DNA from 2 places in the Faecalibacter bovis genome. Region 2 is predicted to be linked to the other one. Evidence: riboswitches for the same ligand, from Rfam matches in the RefSeq annotation. Region 2 holds a riboswitch; the other holds the start of a gene.
The links. Region 2 has a riboswitch for cobalamin ahead of J9309_RS04055 (TonB-dependent receptor plug domain-containing protein). Riboswitches for the same ligand answer to the same signal wherever they lie in the genome.

Region 1: linked by a shared signal. The riboswitch ahead of J9309_RS13305 (T9SS type A sorting domain-containing protein) and the one ahead of J9309_RS04055 (TonB-dependent receptor plug domain-containing protein) in region 2 are both predicted to bind cobalamin.

Annotation. Positions count from the first base shown of each region.
Region 1 is NZ_CP072842.1:2,757,500-2,765,644, reverse strand. It holds gene J9309_RS13315 (CusA/CzcA family heavy metal efflux RND transporter) at 1-1,010, opposite strand, end outside; gene J9309_RS13310 (hypothetical protein) at 1,111-1,491, opposite strand; cobalamin riboswitch at 1,715-1,898, shown strand; gene J9309_RS13305 (T9SS type A sorting domain-containing protein) at 1,967-3,067, shown strand; gene cobT (nicotinate-nucleotide--dimethylbenzimidazole phosphoribosyltransferase) at 3,388-4,413, shown strand; gene J9309_RS13295 (adenosylcobinamide-GDP ribazoletransferase) at 4,416-5,207, shown strand; gene cobC (alpha-ribazole phosphatase family protein) at 5,189-5,740, shown strand; gene J9309_RS13285 (YqiA/YcfP family alpha/beta fold hydrolase) at 5,867-6,397, shown strand; gene J9309_RS13280 (porin) at 6,512-7,747, shown strand; gene J9309_RS13275 (acyltransferase family protein) at 7,798-8,145, opposite strand, start outside.
Region 2 is NZ_CP072842.1:843,145-851,289, forward strand. It holds gene J9309_RS04030 (lipocalin-like domain-containing protein) at 1-443, opposite strand, end outside; gene J9309_RS04035 (T9SS type A sorting domain-containing protein) at 612-2,063, opposite strand; gene J9309_RS04040 (inorganic diphosphatase) at 2,154-2,642, opposite strand; gene J9309_RS04045 (DUF5686 family protein) at 2,685-5,240, opposite strand; gene J9309_RS04050 (pyruvate dehydrogenase complex E1 component subunit beta) at 5,323-6,303, opposite strand; cobalamin riboswitch at 6,474-6,661, shown strand; gene J9309_RS04055 (TonB-dependent receptor plug domain-containing protein) at 6,698-8,145, shown strand, end outside.

The sequences.
Region 1 (8,145 bases), 920 kb from region 2:
TTATCTACCATTTTTTTACGGTCTAAAAAAGGTTCTATGACAATTCCTTCGGGTAAAGTTTTCTTAATTTCTTCGATTCTCTTCTGTACATTCTTAACAACTTCTTGCGCATTTGCACCTTTTAGCATCATTACGATTGCACCAGAAACTTCTCCTTTATCGTTATACGTCATTGCACCATATCGTGTTGCGAAACCTGTTTTAACTTCGGCTACATCACGCATTAAGATTGGTGTTCCACTTCCTGATTGTTTAACGACAATATTTTCAATATCCTTGATAGAACCAATTAATCCTTCGGAACGAATAAATAATGAAGTTGGACCTTTTTCGATATAAGCTCCACCTGTATTTTGATTATTCGCGCTTAACGCTTCGAAAACATCATTAATAGTTAAGTTAAACGCTTGTAATTGTTGTGGATTAATTCCGATTTCGAATTGTTTTAATTTTCCACCAAAACTACTGACATCAGCAACTCCAGGAACACCTAATAATTGACGACGAACGATCCAATCTTGAATGGTGCGTAATTCGGTTTCGTCGTATTGATCTTCATATCCATCAGCGGGACGAACTACATATTGATAAATTTCTCCCAAACCTGTTGAAATCGGTCCCATTTGTGGTTCGCCAATTCCTTCTGGAATTTCGCTTTTAACTTGAGCTAACCGTTCGCTTACTTGCTGTCGTGCCCAAAAAACATCCGTATCGTCATCGAAAACTATGGTAACTAAAGATAAACCGAAACGTGAAAAACTACGAATTTCTGAAATTCCAGCAATGTTCGAATTGGCTTGTTCGATAGGAAATGTAACCAAACGTTCGATATCTTCTGCTCCAAAAGAAGGAGCAACTGTAATAATTTGAACCTGATTTGAGGTAATATCAGGTTGTGCATCCATAGGTAATTTAGTCGCTTCGAAAATCCCAAAAATTAACAAAGCAAGCGTAAATAAACCTACGATGAATTTATTCTTGATTGAAAAATCAATGATTTTATTTAACATCGTAAAATTGTATAAATGAGAATATTAGCTAGATGAAAAAATTCAAATAGCATAATGCATTTACGTTCTAATAAGACAGTAAATGGAAAATTTATAAAATTTACGCTTGTTTTGGCGGTTGCCAGATAGAATTTAAGTAATGCGAATAGAGATTACTTTCATCATAAAAGACGAAAATAGTTTCTATTTTATTTTTATGAATGAAAGGAGGAGTAAAAGTGAAATTTGGAATTTCTGCCAAATCAATGTTTGCAATTTCAACATTCATAAATGGCAATTTTTGATCCGTAGCCCAATCTTCATCTACCTCATGTCCACCGTAATGGTGAATCAGAAAGTTTTTCATTTCATTAAAGAAATCTCCACCTTTATCATGTTCGATAAAATGTGTTATGAAAACAGGTAACTTATAAAACTGTGATAATTGTGTTGCAGTTGTTAAGTATAAAAATGTAAATATGTAGATAATCCATGTTTTCACTTCACAAAACTAACGATTATTAACATAAATACGCAAATCATTTTAATAATTTGGAAGAAACAGAAATTAAGTGTGAAGATTTAATGATAATATTTAATCTTGTAAGTTTTAAAATTTAAATAAATATAACAGCTTATTATTTAATACGGTCAGCATTAATTGAAACCACAAAAAAATATTTAGAAATAAAGACATAACTCAATAAAATGTAAAAGAAAAGAATATATTTGCCGTCGATTTTGGTTAGACAATTATTGTCTATGAAAAGGGAATCGTGTGTGAATCACGAGCTGTACCCGCAACTGTAAGCTATCAAACTTATTAATTATATCACCCACTGGAAGTCGATCTGGGAAGGGAATTAATAAGATGCAAGTCAGGAGACCTGCCATTATTCATCAACTTTTTATCATACGTTCTGCATCAGCTTTTCGTACGCTAAAGTTTCGGGAGTTAAACTTTAAATTATTATTATATGAAAAGAATTACATTGTTATTCTTATTTTTTTCCATTTGTAGCTTTGCTCAATTTACTACGAATGATGTAAAATTCTATGTGGGCGAAGGAGATCGAACGGCTTACTTCATTGCTGATTTCAAGGACGGAACTGATGATCGTTCATATGTCTGGGGAATAAGATTTGATCAAGATGAACCAATTAATGGTACAGAAATGTTACAGTTAATTGCTGATTATGAGCCAAACTTTACTTATGAACAATCAAGTGGATTTTTAGATCGAATTGCTTTTAATCACCATGATTCGTATGAACAAGAATATGACTATTGGAGTTTATGGTATTCGAGAGATGGACAAAATTGGAATATGGGAGGTTGGATGACATCTGATCTTATAGATGGTTATTGGTACGCGGCTACATATGGTTTTGGAATGAATGTTCCAGGTCCAGATGCTCCTGTAGCACCAATTCCAGCATATTCTTCACAATGGTTACAGCAAAATTATGTATCTTCTTGGATTGGTACTGGTACAAATAACAGTTTAGTTATTATCGATTTTGGAACTGATACGAATAATGTTGCTGATTCTTTTGTTGTTGGAATCAATTACAATGGAAATATTACAGTAGAACAAGCATTACAGTTAATTCAAGAGAACAATACGGATTTTACTTTTTCAATTACAAATGATCAAATTTCAGCTTTACAATTAGGTAATTATTCGCAAACAACTACACCTAATTTGTTTAAAGGTACAGATTTATCGAATTGGATTACTCAAGAAAATACATCAAGTTTTACATTAACCGATAACCAATGGTTAGGAATTAGTTTTGGTACAAGAAGACCATATATTCCGCAAGAAATGCAAAATTTAAATACGAACGATTTTACAACATCTACATTACAAGTTTATCCAAACCCAACATCAGATTATGTTATTGTAGATTCAAAGGAAACGATTAAAGAAATTAAAATTTATACAACAATAGGTACTTTAGTAAAAACGGCGAAGATATCTAAAATTCAATTAAATGATTTGCCTTCAGGAATTTACTATTTAGAAGTATCAACAAATCAAACAAAAGAAATTAAAAAATTGATTAAAAAATAATTTTACTTTTTATAATGACCTCAACAATTTTGTTGAGGTCTTTTTATTGAAAAAGCTTCAATTCTGAATCTTAATATTAAGATAATGTAGAGGTTTTCTAAAATTGAAAATAATTTATATTTTTACTTTTTTAGTATAGTGCAACAGAAAACCCATTAAAAAGTTTGTGGTAAGCACTTATTTTAACGCAATTTTAGCTATATAAATAAGTTGCAAAACTGAATAAAATTATACTGAAATTTCTCAAGTTCAATTAGGAAATTACGTTATTTCTTAAATAGAATTTCTTGCTTTAAATCAAAATAATTTATTAAAATAAAATGATACAAAATTCAACTACTACTACATTAAACGAACAATTACAACAAAAAATTGATTTAAAAACTAAACCTTTAGGAGCGTTAGGATTATTAGAAAAATTAGCTTTCCAAATTGGTATGGTTCAACAATCATTAACTCCTCAGTTAATTAATCCTACGATTTTATTGTTTGCTGGTGACCACGGTGTTGCAAAAGCAGGAGTTAGCGCATATCCACCAGAAGTTACTTTTCAAATGGTTATGAATATTGTTCAGGGTGGTGCTGCAGTAACGGTTTTTTGTAAACAAAATAAACTTGATTTTTTAACCATTGATGCAGGAGTAAATTATGATTTTGGAATCGTAGATGGATTAATTGACAATAAAATAAATTTCGGAACTAAAAATTTCATTGTCGAGAAAGCAATGACTCGAAATGAATTGGATTTGTGTTTAGAAAAATCTGCTCAAGTTGTAAATCAAGTTGCCGATAATGATTGTAATGTTATAGGTTTCGGTGAAATGGGAATTGGAAACACATCTTCTGCATCTATGATTATGCATCATATCACAAAAATCCCTTTAAAAGATTGTATTGGTAGAGGAACTGGTTTAGATGAAGAACAATTAAATAAAAAAATTGAACTGTTATCTGAAGCTAATGAATTTCATGGCGCTTTAAACGATCCAATGGAAATTCTTCAAACGTATGGTGGTTTTGAAGTTGCGCAGATATGTGGAGCAATGGTAGCTGCATACAAAAACAGGATGTTAATTTTGGTTGATGGATTTATTGCGACAAGTGCATTTTTAGTAGCTCAAGCTTTGTATCCAGAAATAAAAGATTATGCAGTTTTTTGTCATAACAGTAACGAAATTGGGCATCAAAAAATGTTGAATTATTTAGAAGTAAAACCTTTATTAAATTTAGAAATGAGAGTAGGAGAGGGAACAGGTTGTGCCTTGGCTTATCCAATTCTTGAAAACGCAGTTGCTTTTCTTAATGAAATGGCAAGTTTTGAAAGTGCTGGCGTTTCTAACAAATAATCATGAAAAGAGAACTAGAATTATTTTGGATCGCTTTAATATTTTATACTCGTATTCCAATTCCATTTAAAATTGAGTATACTGATGATAAACTAAATAAAGCTACACGATATTTTCCATTAATTGGGTATGTAGTAGGATTAGTATCCTTTATTGCATATTTTTTATTGCAATTTGTTTTGCCTTTAGAATTAAGTGTAATTGGATCATTAGTAGTTGGAATCTTAACAACCGGAGCATTTCATGAAGATGGTTTAGCCGATTTTTTTGATGGTTTTGGCGGTGGTTGGACAAAAGAAAAAATCCTTGATATTATGAAGGATAGCCGTGTGGGCACATACGGTATGGTTGCGACAATTATTCAATTAGCGATAAAATATTTTGGTTTAATTTATCTGATTCCAATTTTTACACAATTTGGTGTTTTAGCAATATTAATATTATTTATAGGCTATCATGCTTTTGCTCGATTGGCTGCGATTTCGTTAAGTTTCGTTTTGGATTATGTTCGTGATGATGAGAAAAGCAAAGCAAAGCCAATAGCTAAAAAACAAACTTCAACAGAATTATTTTGGGTATGTATATTCGGCCTAATTCCATTCCTTATCATCTGCTCTTATTCGATATATTTTATATTTTCTATCGTTCCTGTTTTTTTTATTTTACTGTATTTTAAAAACTTTTTATACAAATGGATTGGCGGTTATACAGGAGATTGTTTAGGAGCAGTAGAACAAATTTGTGAATCAATTTATTTAATAAGTTTATTAGCTATATGGAACTTTATATCATAAGACATACACCAGTAGATCTAGAGAAAGGCACTTGTTACGGACAAAGTGACGTAGAATTAATCAAGGATTTTATTGATTATAGTTCTTATTATAAAAATGAATTACCATCGACTTTCGACAAAATAATTAGTAGTCCTTTAAAAAGATGTACGCAGTTAGTTACCGAATTAGGTTTTAATAACTATGAAACGGACAAGCGATTGATGGAAATGAATTTTGGGGATTGGGAACTTAAGAAATGGGATGATATTCCGATGGAAGAATCAGAAAATTGGATGACAAATTTTGATTCAGTTTCAACTCCAAATGGAGAATCGATGCAGCAACTCTTTGATCGGGTGAATTCATTTTATCAAGAAATTAAAAACAGTCCTTATCAAAAAGTATTACTGGTAACTCATGCCGGACCAATTCGTTGTTTTTGGAAAATTATCTTGGCTATAGATTTAAAAAATACAATGAAAATTCCAGTAGATTTTGGTGAAGTTTTAGTTTTGGATACAACTTTTGAGACGATTAATCGAAAGAAATAATTTTATTCGAAATGTAATACAATACTAATCATTGTTATTTATCGATTTATTGTAATTATTTATCAAAGTGTCAAATGAATAAAATTTGAATTTTTATACATTTGCGGTCGCTTTAAATCGAAAATTATGATAGCTGAAGGTAGTAGAATATTTTATATCCACGGATTATACGGGTCAAGAAGTTCAAGAAAATTTGGATTTATTCAACAAAAATATCCAACAGCTATTTGCTTGGAATGGAAATTCAATGATAATTTAACTGAATTTTTGGAAAATACATTCCATATGTTAGAAACTGTGCAAGAGCCAATTACTTTGATTGGTAGTTCGGTTGGTGGAAATTTTGCATGGCAAATTCAACAAAAATTATTGAATGAAGGAATTAAATGTGATTTAATTTTAATCAATCCAATGGTTGAATTGATGTACAAATTCGAAGATAACTTCCCTAATCATTTAGTACAATATTTGAAGCCGATGAATTATTTTATCAATACGAAAGTGATTATTGGTTTACAAGATGAAATTTTAGATGCTCATCAAATTAAAGCCTTCTTTGAAATGTACGATTATAATAATCCTAACCGTATTGAAATAATTTTGGTGGAAGACGACCACAGAATCTCTAAATTTAATGATTTATTGGGTGATTTATAAATAGTTATGTACTTTAGTAATTATTGAATGACTTAAATTTTAAATGTAAACTTAACATTAAATTAAAGTTGATAAATCGTTAATTTACCTATTTTCGCAACACAAACAATAAACATGAAAAAATTACTTTTCTCACTTTTTTTTGTTCCATTCGCTTTTGTAGATGCTCAAACTGATTCTACAATTGTAAAACCAAAAAAAGAAATTAAAAAAGACGATTATAAAATTGATATGTCTCCTTATTACAGTTACGGAGATGGTTTAGGAATAACTTCTGCTGATAGTATTTACCAAGTAAATATTCGATTTAGAATGCAAAATCGTATAACGTATTTCAATAACGAGGACGAAGAAGATGCGATTGATGCACAAATTCGTCGTTTACGTTTACGTTTTGACGGTTATGTAGGTAATCCAAAATTTGAATATTCTATTCAATTATCATTTGCATCTGGAGATGTAGGGATTGCTGAAGAAGGAAAAAATACGAATATCATTCGTGATGCCATGATTTTTTACAAACCAAATAAACATTGGAGTTTTGGTTTTGGTCAAACAAAATTACCAGGGAATAGACAAAGAATTAACTCTTCTGGGGCACTTCAGTTAACAGATCGTTCGATTAATAATGCAGATTTTAATATTGATCGTGATTTTGGTTTACATGTTCAGCACAGTAAAAAGCAAAATGATAAGTTTTCTTATACCTTACGTGGAGCAATTTCTAGTGGTGAAGGGCGTAACTGGACACAATTTAACGATACTGGTTTAGCTTATACAGGTAAAGTAGAATTATTACCATTAGGTTCATTTAAAAATGATGGAACTAATTTCGAAGGTGATATTATGCGTGAAGAAAAACCAAAATTAATGGTTTCTGCAGCCTATTCATATAACAACAATGCGCATCGTACACAAGGGCAATTAGGAGACGAAATGTTTGGTACAGCCAATATTCAGTCATTGTTTTTAGATGCGATGTTAAAATATAACGGTTGGGCATTTATGTATGCTTACATGAACCGTAATTCTGATACAATTTTCTCTTATAATCCTGAAGATGCATCAGATTTTAGATATGTATTTGCTGGTCATGGACACGATTTTCAGACATCTTATACTTTCCCTAAAAATTATGAAGTAATTGGACGATATTCTAATCAAAAGGTAAAGAATGAAATTTTCCAATTTGCTCCAAATTCTAATCAATTTAGTTTAGGGTTAACAAAATATATTTGGGAACACGCTTTCAAATTACAAGCTGAGGTTACATATGAGAATTTAAAATTCTATGATCAATCTACTAAAGACAACTGGTACGCACGTTTACAAGTAGAAATAGGAATTTAAAAAAAAGATATAATAAAAAACGGGTTGAAATTAATTTCAACCCGTTTTTTTTATTTTGTAAAGATTTGTTTAATCTTTTTTGCTAATGGTTTTTCAAAATATTCAAAACATAAAATACTTAGAATAATTGCGATGGTAAAATAAACAAATATCTTAATGAAATCATATCCTTCAGGAACTAGATAATTTCCATATTTTATTACAATCATATGTAGCATATAAAAACCGAAACTAATTTCTCCCAAATAAACTAAGGTTTTATTTTGTAATAATTTTGAGATAAATCCTCTTTGTAATGCGAATACAAAAGTGATTAATACCATTGGAATCCAATAATAGATATTAAATCTAAATGGTCTAGGAACTTGATCATAATAGGTGAAAAATAGTACGAAAAC
Region 2 (8,145 bases):
GGTTGTATGATTTCTAATTTGTTTTGATATAAACGTTTAACTTGATATGTAACAGAAACCGCTTGTCCGTATCTTATAAAATTTAAAGTAAATGTCTTACCGCTTACTGAAAAAGTTCCCGTATAGTATTTAGGAGAACAACTATTATCATAACCATTATAATTATAACTTACCTGCGTAAATGTATTATCAGATGGATTGAATTTTAGATATCCTTGATATACACACTCTAACCCTACTTCTGAAACAACGATATTATGATATCCTGGAAAAAAATCATCATATATCCCTTCACCCCTAAAATCCCAAGTTCCCATTAACAAATCCATGTTAACCTCATCCGGAATTTCAATCGTATCAGTGTTTCGATTATTGTCGTCATTATTGTCACAGGACAATAATGCAAATAATGCAAAAAAGATTAATAAATATTTTGTTTTCATATTATTGTTTAAATACTTAACGTGTTATTAAACAATATATTATAAGCTAAAAATCAATTAAATTAAGATTACAATTAATTTTCTATCAATAAAAAAAGCCATCCGAAACGGATGGCTTTTTAAAATTCACTCTTTTATATATGTCGAATTAATTTTAATAAAAATAATCTATTTGATTAATATTTTGAAAGAACTAGTAGATGTCTTTAGCACATATAATCCTTTTAATAAATTAGTTTTTATGTTATTTTTTCCAACTTCTATATTTCCTTTTGCTACTAATTTTCCCGATACATTATAAATGGTGTATTGATCTTTAATTTTAGAATCAAATACAAAATTTCCATTATTTGGATTAGGGTATAAAAGACCTTTATCTAATTTAACATCTGATGTATTTAATAAGCAGACATAATTAGAATAATCTACTAATCCTAAAGTTGAATCATCATTGTAATGTACAATTATTTCTTCTACTCGCTCATTTGTTAAAATTGGATCCCAACAATTTCCTTGAGCTGAAATAGGATTTGGAGAATTATTGTACAAAGCATATGTTACACCTTCATTCCCATTATTTTCAAACACATTATATCCTCCATCTTCAGCATTTCCTAAATTTATGAATGCTCCATCACCAATACTTGTTATACCCCAAAGATTACCTTTAATTTCATTTTGTAAAATGTTAATAACATAACCTTCACGATTCTGAGCTAAATAAATATTAATACCACTTCCTCCATTCGCTGGAACAGGTTCCGTATTATTATCTATAATTTGATTATTGATGATATTTCCTTTTGTATTTCCACCAGTAGTTGTTATTCCGTATCGATTATCTTTAATGATATTATTTTCAATTAAAAATTCGTTATTAACACCTAACATACTTGAAACTGAAACACCACCTACACGCGTCATAGTTCTATCACCAATAATTGTGTTACCTGAAATTGTAGTAATTGCATCATTTCCACTTGGCCCCATATTAATTTGAGGGCGATTAGAATTAGACAAATTATTATGTGATAAATAATTATTGATGTATGTTAAAGCTACCGATTGGTTGGCTCCAGAAGCAACAGCTGGCGTAATATTTTGCTCGAATCTTGAATTTTGAATCGTTGGATTTCCTCTTGAGAAATTTATCGCAGCACCTGATGAAATACCAGAATTTTGATAAGAAACTTCCGAATTATCCATAAAGAAATTCTCGCCTAAAACTCGAATTCCTCCTCCGTAAGTCATTTTAAAATTGTTGAAATTCCCCGTTGATCCGTCTTCTAATCTTAATCCATTAAAGTAAACAGTTCCTGGATCTGTGGAAGTAAAATGTACTAAATTAGGTGCATTAACATTAATAGTTCCTGCAATAGTTATCAATTTACCATCTGCTATAGCCAATACAAAATCTGTATTTGCAACAAAAGAATCTGTTTCACTAATAGTTAAATTCTCTGATAAGATATATTTCTGTGATGATTCGTCAAAATTTATAACATCTGTTAAAGCGTCTAATTGATCAATTGTATAAGTTTGTCCTGTATTTGGAGTTGTAAATTGACCAAATACAATTGCCCCAATTAATGCCAAGGAAGCAGTAAAAAATTTCTTCATGTTTTTTCATTTTAGTGTAACATAAAGGTAAACATTTCAAAATAAAAAAAGCCACCCAATGGGTGGCTTACTATATGTTTAAAGAAAATCTTAGTGACCTCCTTCTGTTTTGAAACGCTCAACAGCTTCGTGGAATAATTTTTCCGCTTGTGCTTTATCACCAAAACCGTCTACTTGACAAGTTTTGTTTTCTAAATCTTTGTATACTTTAAAGAAATGCTCAACAGCTTTTAAAGTGTGATCGTTCATATCAGTAATATCCTCTAATTTGTTCCAAGTTGGATCAGCAACTGGTACACAAATTAATTTTTCGTCACGACCTTTGTCGTCAGACATGTTTAATACACCGATAGTTTTAACCTCGATAACACATCCAGGAACAGTTGGCTCAGTTAAGAAAACTAAAACATCAATTGGATCACCATCTAATGCTAAAGTATTCTCTACAAATCCGTAATCTGCTGGGTATTGCATTGGAGAGTATAATACACGGTCAAAACGGATTCTTCCTGTTTCGTGATCCATTTCGTATTTGTTACGAGATCCTCTTGGGATTTCAATAATCGCGTCAAAAGTCATTTTCGCTTATTTTTAATTTATTATTATTTAATTTAAAATACTTTAGAAGTCCCATTGTAATCCTAAAGTCACCCCAAATTTACGAACATCTGGCAAATTATTATAATTTCCACGCCAATTAAAATCAAATCGAATTGGACGGATGTTTCCCCAACCAATATTTTCGATTCCAAAGCCGTATTCGTAATAGATTTGTTGATTTGGAGCTGTATAATTAATTGTTGATCGATTTATTGCTTTACTCTTATCAGAAATATCTCCGTAAGCTGCTCTTAAAAAACCAACCTCTCTTAATTTTAATTCTTTAATTAATGGAATTTTGTTTAAAATCCATCCATTAAAATGATGTTCCCAATTCATTGTTACATATTCATCCGTTACAAATTCATAATAATCTAACTGAGAAAATGTACCATAAACTTGTCCGTAACTTTCGTTACCTGGAATCGCACTTAATAAAGATAATGGAACACCTTGGAAAGTTTTCCCGGCTTCAACAGTCATTAAAGAACGTCCTAAAGAACCAATTAAAATTGGTTGAGTATATAAAAATTGAATTTTATCGTATTCGAAATCAGAATCTATTACACCTTTTAATCCTTTTGTATAACGTAACATTAAAGTTGGCGCAAGGGTTGACATTTCTACACGATCTATTCCGTACTGAGAATATTTAGCTCCTGGTTTTGCAATTACAGAAAAGCTAACGGATGAATTAGTTAAATTTTCTTGAACTTTTCCGTCTTTATCATAAGCAATAGAAAAATGTTCTCTGGATGCGGATTTAATACGCTGATAATTTCCATCTAAACGGAAAACAACATTTTTCCAAGGTTCTATAGAAGTGTAAACATTGGTTAGATTATTAGAACTTAAATAGAAATTATCTCCTTGATTAATAATCGAAGATGAAGCGAAACTGCGTGTCATAATTCCATCCGAAGATGTTAATTGAGCCGCCAATTGTTCTACATCTCGTTTTGTTCCAGCTCCGATTTGAAAACGATTAAATTTATTGAACATGTAACGAACATCTGCTCCGTATTTAAATTTATCATCATCAAAACCATAAGCCAAGAAACCTTGTGCACGCCACATGTCGTTCTGAGAAAAATAAGTTCTCGCACCAGCTCTTAATCGAACACCTTCTATTTTATTATATCCAAAAGAGGAGTATAAATTTCCGATATCAATATTTCCTACGCGATAATATCCTGATCCTAAAACTTCGATTGTCTTAACAAATCTATTAAATTTCGGTACTTCATTCAACTGATCTAAAGTCTCATAAATTCCTTCCTGATCTTTGGTTAAAGCTTCTGGACGATTTTTTTCCCAATAATCATTTGTCTGAACATTTACTGCTGATAATGCAGGATCTATACGCTCTGAATAATATGATTCAGGCTGACGAGTTTCAAAATCATAGTTATAATAGTTAACCGTTTTATGAGCAAAAATACCTTTAGAATTTTCTTTTTTCGATAAAATAGTCATATCCAACATCGCATATTCTTTCTTTGGATAAAAGACTGAATCGTTTGCAACGTCATAATCTAATTGCATAAAAATATTACGAACAAAGTTTACATTCATATCCTTTGTTGTTTCTAAATCAATAGATTTTACTGCATAGGAATCTTTTGAGATGTACATATCTCCTTTGAAAGTTAATTCACCTTCACGACGAGGAAAATACTTAATTCTGTAAGTTTCTATTCCGTCAATATTAATGGTGTCTTTTAACTCATAATCATAAACTGCAAAACCATCTGTTGCAATTGGCGAAACAAATTTTATGTTTATAAAGTTTAATCGATTATCATAAATATTAATGTCTTTGAACAAATTTTTTACCGTCGCAGCAACTACTTCATTATTCTCAAAACCTGAAGTTTTATTTGCTTTTAATTCTTTCCTTTCTTGGGATTTAGGATTATTAATTCCCTCAACTTTATAAATAGATTCGTTTAAGAAAGCTGGTAAATAAGTTTTTCCGTTAATTGAAGAAGTATCAATTTTCTCAAAAACAAACTCAAATCCTTTGAAGATTTTTTTCTTCATGAAAGAAGAATCAATGTTACTGATATCGAATTGAAGTTTCTCATATTCGTTATACGAATATTGAGGCACCATTTTTAATCCATTCGTTTTTCTTCTTGCCCAAACTTCTCTTAAAATCGCATATGCAGGATTTTCTTTCTTTTTAAGACGTTGCTTTTTCTTCCCAGTTATAGTTGCACTTTGAAGCGTAATTCCATCACCAGAATCATCTATAAAATCATCCGATTGATCTTCTGTTTTAGGATCTAATTCGGCAATAAAACTAAAATCAATAAAATCTACGATTTCATAATCATAATTTACATAACCTGATTTTGTGATCGATAATTTATTAGTCGTGGTAACCGATTCGATATAAAACGAACCATCCGAATTAGTTGTTGTTCCTACTTTTAGTTCTGGTAATCGTATATCTGCATACGAAATTGGTTTACCTGAAACTGCATCTAAGACTTTCCCTTGAATCTTAACTTGGGCAAAACTTACAATAGAGAGTATTGTTAAGAATGCGGTAAAGAGTCCTTTATTTGACATTTTTGTTAAAAAGTTTAAATAAGAAAGTCTAGCAAAATTTATGCTAGACTTGAATATTATTTATGATAAAAATAATGTTTTATTAAGATTTGTACATAACTGCCTTAACAGCTGAAACAACTTCTTTTGCTTGAGGGAACCATTCTTGGAATAAGTTTGGTGCGTAAGGCGCAGAAGTATCTTTTGTTGTGATACGTTTTACTGGAGCATCTAAATAATCAAATGCTTTTTGTTGTACCATGTAAGCAATTTCTGTAGAAACTGAAGCAAATGGCCAAGCTTCTTCTAAAATTACTAAACGATTTGTTTTCTTAACAGAAGCGATAATAGTATCATAATCCATCGGACGAACTGTACGAATATCGATTACTTCTGCTTCAATTCCTTCTTTAGCTAACTCTTCAGCAGCCATTAAAGCTTGTTTCATAATCTTACCAAAAGATACGATTGTTACATCTTTACCTTCACGTTTGATATCTGCTTTACCGATTGGAATTAAGTATTCTTCTTCTGGAATTTCCATTTTATCACCATACATCTGCTCCGATTCCATAAAAATTACTGGATCGTTATCACGAATTGCAGATTTTAATAATCCTTTTGCATCGTATGGGTTTGAAGGAACAACAACTTTTAAACCTGGTACATTTGCATACCAATTTTCAAAAGCCTGAGAGTGCGTAGCACCTAATTGTCCTGCTGATGCTGTTGGTCCACGGAATACGATAGGGCAATTCCATTGTCCACCAGACATTTGTAATATTTTTGCTGCGTTATTTACGATTTGGTCGATTGCAACTAATGAAAAGTTGAATGTCATATACTCTACGATTGGACGACATCCTGTTAAAGTAGAACCCACTGCAATTCCTGTAAAACCAGATTCTGCAATTGGAGTATCAATAACACGTTTAGGTCCGAATTCATCTAACATACCTTTAGAAGCTTTATAGGCACCGTTGTATTCAGCAACCTCCTCTCCCATTAAGTAAACAGATTCATCGCGACGCATTTCCTCACTCATTGCCTCGGCAATTACTTCTCTAAAAGTTTTTATAGCCATTGTGTTTTGATTTCGTTACTATATTTTTTCCTAAAGCAAATGTAATAAAAAAGTTAGGAAATATTTGATTTATATCTGAAATAGACTAAAGCAACGATATTTTTCATGTTTAAACCTTGTTTATTTCATTCATAATTCAATACATCATAGCTCATTATCCAAAATTTTATCTACCTTTGGACTCATATGGTGCTCTAAAGGAGTTAAAAGGGAATTTGGTGTAAATCCAAAACTGTCCCCGCAACTGTAAAGTTTTATAAAAGTTCTTTTCACTTCTTGCCACTGTTTTTTTAACAAAAATGGGAAGGCCAAAAAGAATAAAACAAGTCAGGAAACCTGCCATAAATAAACCTTAAATTTTAATCACTTTCGGGAGAAAAGGTGTAAAATAATTATGAAAAAACAATTCATTTTAGTTGCCTTAATTTCTGGCTATGCGCTTGGACAAAATGATGCTGTACAATTGGATGAAGTTTTAATAAATGATCCTTTTTTAAATCATCATTATAAAAGTCAATCGCAAATTATTCTTAATGATAGTATTCTTAAAAAGAATCAACCTTCGTTGAGTAATTTGCTGCAATTTGAATCACCAATCTATTTTAAAGAAAATGGAGTTGGAATGGTTTCTTCACCGTCATTTCGTGGAACAACAGCATCGCAAACCGCAGTTGTTTGGAATGGGATTAATATTAATTCATCCATCAACGGACAAACTGATTTTAATACGATCAATTCAAAATCCTATGATGAAATTCTTGTAAAACCAGGCGGAGGAAGTATTGCTTATGGTACAGGTAGTATTGGTGGCGCAGTGCATTTATTAGATCATTTAAAGTACAACGATCAACTAACTCAAAACATAGATTTAGGGTATGGAAGTTTTGATTCTTACAACCTGAATTATCGTTTACATTATGCTAAAAACAATATTGCTACAAATATTGGCTACGCCAGATTTCAGTCCGATAATGATTATGAAATTGAAAATTATTTAGAAAGAAATCGAAACGGTAAATACTATTTTAATACCATTGATGCTAATATTGGTACTAAATTAACTGACCACGAAATCCGATTATTTACACAATTTAATTTTGGTAAGCGTGAATTCAGTTTAACTGATATTTACGAAACTCCTACGATGTACGAAAATCAGGATTATCGTGTAATGGGACAATGGATTTTGAATAAAAATCGTTGGAATTCAGATTTAAAAATTTCTTACTTACACGAATCAAATCAATATTATCCGAATATAAATTCGTCTACAACACAAGATTTAGAAGTCAATAACTGGATTGCAAAATATTATCTGAATTATAAATTGAAGCCAAACCAAACTATTAGTGGTTTTGCTGAAAATATTTACAGCAAAGGTAACGGAACAAATCTTAGTGCATCTGACCGAAATACCACAGGTTTTGGATTAATTTATAAACATATTATTTCCGATAAAATACAATACGAAGCTAGTATTCGTCAGGATTTTTCATCGGTTTACAATGTTCCTTTAATCTACGCTTTCGGAGCCAATTATAAACCTATGGATTTCTACGAAATTCGATTCAATTTTTCAAAGAATTATCGTGTTCCAACTTTCAATGATTTATTTTGGGAAACTGGTGGTAATCCCGATTTAAAAGCAGAAAACGCTCTTCAATTTGAATTAGGAAATGATTTTAATTTTAAAAATCTAAAAATTCAAACGAATCTTTTTTACAATGATATAAAAGATATGATCCAATGGATTCCTACTTCTGGAAGTTCGTTTTGGCGACCAGTGAATCAAAATCATGTAAAAACTTATGGATCAGAAATAATAGCTGATTATAAATGGAA